DNA from 2 places in the Stenotrophomonas sp. SMYL41 genome. Region 1 is predicted to be linked to the other one. Evidence: predicted binding sites of a transcription regulator. Region 1 holds the regulator's gene; the other holds the start of a gene.
The links. The regulator FliA, encoded in region 1, starts transcription of late flagellar genes. The targets are predictions, from matches to a motif close to TAAAGTTTNNCNNNCNNNGGCCGATAA.
Positions count from the first base shown of each region.

Region 2: the regulator FliA is predicted to act here: its motif matches at 3,107-3,133, upstream of V3B30_RS21040 (methyl-accepting chemotaxis protein).

Region 1 is NZ_JAWIRX010000003.1:14,418-18,796, reverse strand. Features, by position in the region: gene flhF (flagellar biosynthesis protein FlhF) at 1-367, shown strand, start outside; gene V3B30_RS04170 (P-loop NTPase) at 354-1,241, shown strand; gene V3B30_RS04165 (RNA polymerase sigma factor FliA) at 1,238-1,981, shown strand; gene cheY (chemotaxis response regulator CheY) at 2,039-2,431, shown strand; gene V3B30_RS04155 (protein phosphatase CheZ) at 2,431-3,036, shown strand; gene V3B30_RS04150 (chemotaxis protein CheA) at 3,039-4,379, shown strand, end outside.
Region 2 is NZ_JAWIRX010000025.1:35,275-39,653, reverse strand. Features, by position in the region: gene V3B30_RS21045 (GGDEF domain-containing protein) at 1-1,053, shown strand, start outside; gene V3B30_RS21040 (methyl-accepting chemotaxis protein) at 1,050-2,876, opposite strand; gene V3B30_RS21035 (DUF5694 domain-containing protein) at 3,428-4,379, shown strand, end outside.

The DNA of each region.
Region 1 (4,379 bases):
CCTGGGCCCGCGCGACCGCGCCCTGGCTGCCCAGCTGCAGTGGCTGCGCGCCGCCCGCCAGGTGCGCACGCTGCTGGTGCTGCCGGCCAACACCAGCTTCGGCGACATGGACGAGGTGGTCCGCCGCTTCGGTGCGGCCAACCTGCAGGGCCTGGTGCTGAGCAAGCTGGACGAGACCGGCCGCTTCGGCAACGCCCTGTCGGTGGCCGTGGACCACGCCCTGCCGATCACCTGGGTGACCGATGGCCAGGACGTCCCGGAGGACCTGCACCGGGCCAGTGCAGCCAATCTTGTACTTCGCCTTGAAGATTTGCGCCGAGCGGCCGATATGCCCTGCAACCCGGAGTTGAACCATGCCGTCGCGTGAGTACGCCAAGCTGACCAAGACCTTCCCGCTGTCGGCCACCCGCAGCGAGCCGCTGGGCCCTGTGCGCACCATTGCCGTGACCGGCGGCAAGGGCGGCGTGGGCAAGACCAACGTGTCGGCCAACCTGGCCGTGGCGCTGGCCGGCATGGGCAAGCGCACGCTGCTGCTGGACGCCGACCTCGGCCTGGCCAACATCGACGTGATCCTGGGGCTGAACCCCACCTTTACGCTGGCCGACCTGGTTGCCGGCCGCTGCTCGCTGGACGACGTCATCGTCGAAGGCCCGAACGGCGTGCTGGTGGTCCCGGCCGCCTCCGGCCGCCGGCACATGGCCGAACTGGCCCCGGCCGAGCATGTCGGCCTGGTCAATGTGTTCTCCGAGCTGGAACGCGAGCTGGACATCATGGTGGTCGATACCGCTGCCGGCATCACCGATGGCGTACTGACCTTCTGCCAGGCCGCGCAGGACACCGTGGTGGTGGTCTGCGATGAGCCGGCCTCGATCACCGACGCCTACGCACTGATCAAGGTGCTGTCGCGCGAGCGCGGCGTGGACCGTATCCAGGTGGTGGCCAACATGGTGCGCGACCCGAACGAGGGCCGCGTGCTGTACGAAAAATTGACCCGCGTCTGCGAGAAGTTCCTCGCCGATGTCTCGCTGAACTACCTGGGTTGCGTGCCGCAGGATGATTGGCTGCGCCTGTCGGTGCAGCGCCAGCAGCCGGTGGTGAAGGCCTACCCGTCCAGCCCATCGGCGCTGGCCATCACCGAGATCGCACGCCGCACCGCGCGCTGGCAGGCACCGACCGAACCGCGTGGCGGTGTCGAGTTCTTCCTCGAGCGCATTCTCAAACAGCGCGGGGTGGCCGCATGAAAGGCGCAGCCCAGTACAGGGAAGTCCAGCGCTCGGCGGCCAACGAGGTCATCGCCCAGCACTCGGACCTGGTGAGGCGCATCGCCCACCACCTGGCCGCACGCCTGCCGGCCAGCGTCGAAGTCGACGATCTGATCCAGGCCGGCATGATGGGCCTGATCGAAGCCTCGCGCAGCTACGACGCCGACCAGGGCGCCTCGTTCGAAACCTATGCCTCGATCCGCATCCGCGGCTCGATGATCGACGAGATCCGCCGTGGCGACTGGGTGCCGCGCTCGGTGCACCGTCGTGCACGCGACGCCGCCGCCACCATCCGCCGCCTGGAACAGAGCACGGGCCGTGCTGCCAGCGCCACCGAAGTCGCCGCCGCGATGGAGATGCCGCTGCCCGAGTACCTGCGGCTGATGGAAGACGCCGCACGTGGCCAGGTGCTGAGCCTGGAATCGCGCATCGAAGACCAGGGCGAACTGGACACCGTCGCCCAGGGCGGCCCGACCCCGCAGCAGGTCCTGGAGCGCGGCGAATTCGGCCGCGAGCTGGGCAAGGCGATCGGCCACCTGCCCGAGCGCGAACAGCTGGTGCTTTCGCTCTACTACGAGCAGGAGCTGAACCTGAAGGAGATCGGCGCCGTGCTCGGCGTGAGCGAGTCGCGGGTCTGCCAGATCCACGGCCAGGCCGTGCTGCGCCTGCGCGGCCGGCTGAAGATATTCGAGGCCGCCGATGCCGGCCTCGAAGAATGAACATCCCCGAGGCGTCTGCCCCCGGCCGCCCGGAATGAACAACAAAGGAACTCTGCTTTGAACAAGAACATGCGCATCCTGATCGTCGACGATTTCTCGACCATGCGTCGAATCGTCAAGAACCTGCTGGGCGATCTGGGCTTCACCAACACCGCCGAAGCCGAGGACGGGCATGCCGCGCTGTCGCTGCTGCAGAGCCAGTCGTTCGATTTCGTGGTCACCGACTGGAACATGCCGGTGATGACCGGTATCGAGCTGCTCAAGGCGATCCGCGCCGACGCCAAGCTGAAGACCCTGCCGGTGCTGATGGTCACCGCTGAAGCCAAGCGCGAGCAGATCATCGAAGCGGCCCAGAACGGCGTGAACGGTTACATCATCAAGCCGTTCACCGCGCAGACGCTGGAAGAGAAGCTCGGCAAGATCTTCGAACGCCTGGCAGCCAGCGCCTGATGGATACCACGGTCGACAAGAACGCCCTCGCCCTGCGCCTGCAGGAAGCCCTGGACGCACTGGAGTCCGGTGACGAAGCCGCGTGGCGGCAGCGCATCGATGGGCTGGTCGCGCTGCGCACGCAGCCGATGATGAGTGGCCTGTCGCGGCTGGCCCGCGAGCTGGGACAGGCACTGGGTGAACTGCCGACCGTGCCCAGCGAAGCCGGGGAACTGGACGATGCCTGCGCACGCCTGGACCACGTGGTGGCGATGACCGAACAGGCCACCCACCGTACCCTGGACCTGGCCGAGGAATGCCGCAGCCTGACCGAACAGCTGCGCGCCGAAGGCCTGCAGCCGGGCCAGGACGCGCAGCTCGAGCGCATCCGCCACAACCTCACCGAGATCGCCCTGACCCAGAGCTACCAGGACCTGACCGGGCAGATCATCCGTCGCGTGGTCGGCATCGTCCGCCGCGTGCACGAAGGCTTCGGCGCGCTCGGCCTGCCGCCGGAACAGCATCGCACCGACCCGGAACTGGCCGGGCCGGCACTGAAGGGACTGGACCGCCACGCGGTCTCGCAGAACGACGCCGACGACCTGTTGTCGGATCTGGGGCTGTAAGCATGAGCGCTGTATCCGACGACATCACTGCCGATTTCATCATCGAGGCACAGGAGATCCTGGATCGCCTCGGCGAACAGCTGGTGTCGCTGGAGCAGGCACCGCAGGACGCCGAACAGCTCAATGCGGTGTTCCGGGGCTACCACACGCTGAAGGGCGGCGCCGGCTTCCTGGGTGTCACCGCCATGGTCGAGCTGTGCCATGCCGCTGAGGAAGCGCTGGGCGCCGCGCGTGCCGGCCAGGCCGTGCTGCAGGCCCATCACTTCGACGCCGCCCAGCAATCGCTGGATTACCTGCAGTCGATGCTGGATGCGGTGTCTTCCGGCACCGAGCCGGGCTATGCGCCGCCGGACCTGATCGCTCAGTTCGACGTGCATGGCAGTGCTGTGGCCGCACCCGCCGCCGCAGCAGCACCCGCTGCGGGTGGCAGCGACCTGATTACCGACGACGAATTCGAAGCGCTGCTCGACCAGCTGCACGGCGGCAACGCACCGACCGCAGTGGCGCCGGCAAAGAAGGCCGACGACGGGCTGATCAGCGAAGACGAGTTCGAAGCCCTGCTCGACCAGCTGCATGGTGGCGCCGCACCCGGCGCCAAGCCCGTGGCTGCGGTGGCGCCGGCACCGATCGCCGCCCCGCGCCCGGTGGCCGCACCGGCACCGGCACCGGCGGCCAAGCCGGCCGCCAAGCCGCTGGCCGAAGCCGAACACACCGTGCGCGTGGACACCAAGCGCCTGGATGCGATCGTCAACCTGATCGGCGAACTGGTGCTGTCGCGCAACCGGCTCAAGACCCTGCGTGCACGCCTGCGCGACGAGGAACTGGACCGTGCGGTGTCCACCCTCGACATCGCCACCGCACGCCTGCAGTCGGCGGTGATGCGCACCCGCATGCAGCCGGTGGGCAAGGTGTTCTCGCGCTTCCCCAAGGTCGCCCGCGACGTCGCCCGCTCGCTGAAGAAGGAAGTGGACCTGGAGCTGATCGGCGCCGAGACCGAGCTCGACCGCAACCTGGTCGAAGCGCTGGCCGACCCGCTGGTGCACCTGGTCCGCAACGCCATCGACCATGGCGTGGAAATGCCCGACCTGCGCGAAGCACAAGGCAAGCCGCGGATGGGCCATGTGCGGCTGTCGGCACAGCAGGAAGGTGACTACGTCAGTATCGAGGTGCAGGACGATGGCGCCGGCATCGACCCGGAAAAGCTGCGTGCGAAGGCACGCGAGAAGGGCCTGATCGATCCGGAAGCCGCTGCCCGCTTGAGCAGCGAGGAGTGCCTGCACCTGGTGTTCCTGCCCGGCTTCTCGACCAAGCAGCAGGTCACGGATATTTCCGGCCGCGGCGTT
Region 2 (4,379 bases), on a different contig from region 1:
TACTACGGGCACACGCGGGCGATGGCGCACTTCAATACCGCCCTGTGGACGCAGTGCCTGAACACCATGAGCAGCGTGCAGAACAGCCTGGTGTTCTGCTTCGCACTGATCCGCTTCCTGGCCGAGGACAATGCCGACCGCCGTGACTTCTTCCGCACGTTGACGATCTACGCGCTGGGCTACTTCCTGTTGGCGTTCTACATCAGTACCTGGCAGCCGCAGGTACCCGATGGTGGCTGGGGGGACCTGCTGATCAGCGGGCTGTTCGTGCTGTTGGCCGTGCTGGCCGGCAGCCTGCACCGCCCACCAGCAGTGGCTGTGCCGCGCAACCTTCGCCGCATCGTCGATGCCAGCGCGCCACTGATGCTGCCGTTGCTGCTGATGATGGTGGCGCTGCTGGTCGCACGCCTGCAGCCGACCCTGGCCTCGGTCGGTTTCATCGGTGCCCTGCTCGGCTACGCGCTACGCAGCGTGCTGACCCAGGCCCAGATCCAGCGCGAGCGCGACGAACTGGCGCTGCTGGCCCGGCGCGATCCGCTGACCGGCCTGGGCAACCGCCGCAACTTCGATGAATCGCTCGTCAGCGCGCGCGGTCGCGCTCGCCGCCAGGGCATGGGGCTGGCGGTGCTGATGATCGACATCGACCACTTCAAGCGACTCAATGACACCTACGGGCACCCGGAAGGTGATCGCCGCCTGCAGGCGGTCGCCGCGATCCTCGAGGGCTGCCTGCAACGCGGTGATGACCTGCTGGCCCGCTATGGCGGCGAGGAATTCATCGCTGCCCTGCCCGCGCCCGACGCAGCCCACGCCTTGGACCTGGGCGAGCGCCTGCGCGCCGCCGTGGAAGCCGCCGCGCTGCCCGCCGCCGAGGCTTACGTGACCATCAGCATCGGCGTGGCCTGGCAGGCCGCACATGAGCAGGCCGACCCGCGCGGCCTGGTCGACCGCGCCGACCAGGCCCTGTACCGCGCCAAGCATGCCGGCCGCAACTGCGTGCAGGCTGCCCCGGGCCTCGAGACCGGGAAACAGCCCTCCGACCGCTTGGCCTAGACCGCGCGCAGCACCGCCGCACCATGCATATGCCCAGCCCCGCCCTGCACGCGGAAGCTGGCCACGGTCTGCAGCAGCTGCGCCGACTGTTCTTCCATGCTGCGCGCCGCGGCGGAGGCTTCCTCTACCAGCGCGGCGTTCTGCTGCGTGCCCTGGTCGATCAGGTCGACGGCATGGTTCATCTGCTGGATGTCGTCGCTCTGCTGCTGTGCTGCCGTGCTGATCTCGGACATCAGGTCACTGACCCGGCGCACGTTGACCACGATCTCGTCCATGGTACGGCCGGCGCTCTCAACCTGCGCCGTGCCGGCGCCCACATTGGCAACCGATGCATCGATCAGCTGCTTGATCTCCTTGGCTGCGCTGGCCGAACGCTGCGACAGCTCGCGGATCTCGGTAGCAACCACGGCGAAGCCACGCCCGTGTTCACCTGCTCGCGCCGCCTCCACCGCCGCGTTCAACGCAAGGATGTTGGTCTGGAAGGCGATGCCGTCGATCACACCGATGATGTCGACGATGCGCCGCGAGGACGCGTTGATCACCGCCATGGTCTCGACCACTTCGTGCACCACGTTGCCGCCGCGCGCGGCGACATCAGCGGCGCCTCCGGCCAGCTGGCTGGCCTGCCGTGCGTTGGTCGCGGTGCGCTGCACGGTCTCGGCCAGGCCCTTCATCGACACCGCGGTCTCCTCCAGCGACGCTGCCTGCTGCTCGGTGCGCTGCGACAGATCGCTGTTGCCCTGCGCGATCTCGGTTGCACCGACCGCGATGGTGTCGGCGGCGAACTTGATCTGACCGATGATCGCGGCCATCGCCTCGACCAGCGAATTCACGCCTTCGCACAGCTCGGCGATCGGCCCGCGCTTGTCGGTGGTGGCCACGCGCTGGGTCAGATCACCCTGCTTGGCGGCAGCCACCACCTCGCGGGTCTGCGCCACGGCACGCTGCATGGCCTGGTTCTCATGCACCTGCGCGGTGATGTCGGTGGCGTACTTGACGACCTTGAACGGCTTTCCGTTGAGGTCCAGGATCGGGTTGTAGGACGCCTGGATCCAGACCTCGCGCCCGCCCTTGCCAAGGCGCCGGTACTGGCCGGCATCGTATTCGCCACGGCCGAGCTTCTCCCAGAACTGGCGATACTCGATGCTGCCGCGATGCTCGGGCTCGACAAACAACGAATGGTGCTGCCCGCGCACTTCGTCCAGGCTGTAACCGGTGGCGGCCAGGAAGTTGTCGTTGGCCGACAGGATGCGGCCATCCATGCTGAACTCGATCACGGCCTGCGACTTGTCGATGGCAGCCAGCTGGCCGGCCGAGTCGGCCGCCTGCAGCTTCTGCGCGGTGATGTCAGTGGCGAACTTGACTACCTTGTACGGACGCCCCTGACGGTCCAGCACCGGGTTGTACGAGGCCTGGATCCAGATCTCGCGCTGGTTCTTGCCGAAACGCCGGTACTGGCCAGCGTCATATTCGCCACGTCCCAGCCGCGCCCAGAAGTCACGGTATTCGGCGCTGCGCGCCTGCTCGGGATCGACGAACAGGGAATGGTGCTTTCCCTGGATATCCTCCAGCCGGTAGCCCATCGCCTGCAGGAAGTTGTCGTTGGCCTGCAGGATGGTGCCATCGAGGGCGAACTCGATGACCGCCTGCACGCGATGCAGCGCCGCGACCTGGGCTTCAAGTTCGGCGCGGTCGGTTGCCATCGACTCGGTGCCGGTCCGCTGCTGCGGGGCAAGGGCACCCAGCAGCGCGCGCCACGGCGACCAACGGGTATGCAGTTCGGCCGGCGCCTGCGCGTCCGCCGTGAAGCCTGGAATGAGCATTGTCTGATCCTCGGTGTCCGGTAAGCGGTTGCGATCCGACGGGCGGGATGCCCGGCGGCAACTTCGGTTGCTTGGGACTGCAGGTGCCCGCAGGCACCCCTCGAGCAGCTGGCAAGAACGTCTGGTGCGGGTCCGATCAGCATTGGGGAGCGGCGGAACACACTGCGCGGACCGCCCATCGGGGCAGTCTGGGGTCCTGCGGCGGGTGGCTGGAGCGGGATCCAGAGGGAGTATCGGCGATGCCGTCGGCCGCTTTAGCGGGATTCCGCGACGTCCGTCGCAACTCCGTACATTGCAGACGGAATGTGGTCGACGATTGCCGTGTACTTCACGTTCCGCTCATGTGCCACAACCTGCCCACCAAGGGACTCAGGCCCTCCCCCGCCACCGGGTAGCGGAATGCAGCAATGCCTGAGCATTGAATAAAGCATCGCTCAGCAGAAGGATGCAGCTCAAGGCAGAAAGGTTTACATGACCAATGCGGGATTCCCCAGCAGGAAAAAGCGAACAGCATGAAGGTCCCGCAGGACGCTCATCGACATGGAGATCGCATGTTCCCTCGCATTGCCACCCTTCTCTTCCTGGCCATGTGCAGCAACAGCGCGCTGGCCACCGACACAGCCTATCGACCGGCCTTCCACCCAGACCGGTTGAAGGGCCCCCCAGCCGGGCGCCCGAACGAAGTGCTGGTACTGGGCACCACCCATTTATCCGGCCTTCCCACGTCCTTCCAGCCGGCCTCGCTTGAGCCATTGCTGCAGCGACTGGTCGCCTGGAAACCCGAGCTGATCGCTACCGAAGACCTGTCCGGCCTCCAGTGCGATTTCATGCGCCGTTATCCGGCCCGCTATGCGGAGAGCGTGGCCACCTACTGCTTCGACACCACCGCTGCGCAGGTTGCGACGGGACTGGACGTGCCTGCGGCGAACACCCAGGCCGAGCGCCTGCTCGCAACCTGGCCGAACAACCCGACGCCCGCACAACGTCGTCGGCTCGCCGCGCTGTTCCTGGCAGCAGGCGAACGCGGCTCAGCGCAGGTGCAGTGGCTGCGCCTGCCTGCGTCCGAGCGCAAGGACGGTGATGGATTGACTCCGGCGCTGGTCGAGATCCTCGACAAGGGCCTGGTTCGCCGCAATGAAACCCATCTGATCGCCGCCGAAGTCGCCGCCCGCCTCGGGCATGAGCGCCTGTGGGCCGTGGACGACCACACGGCCGATTCCCCCACACCCGCCGAGGATGAAGCGGCGGCGAGCGCGGCCATCACCGGTGCCTGGAACAACGCCCATACCCAGGCACGCAAGGACGCGGATAAACGCTTGTTGGCCGATCTGGACAAGCCCGGGGGTGTCATGGCGCTGTACAGGGCGTACAACAGTCCCACGGTAGCGATGACCGCTTACCAGAGCGATTTCGGCGCGACGCTCGTCGAGCCCTCGCCAAAAGCCTTCGGCAGGATGTATGTGGGCTACTGGGAAACGCGCAACCTGCGCATGGTCGCCAACA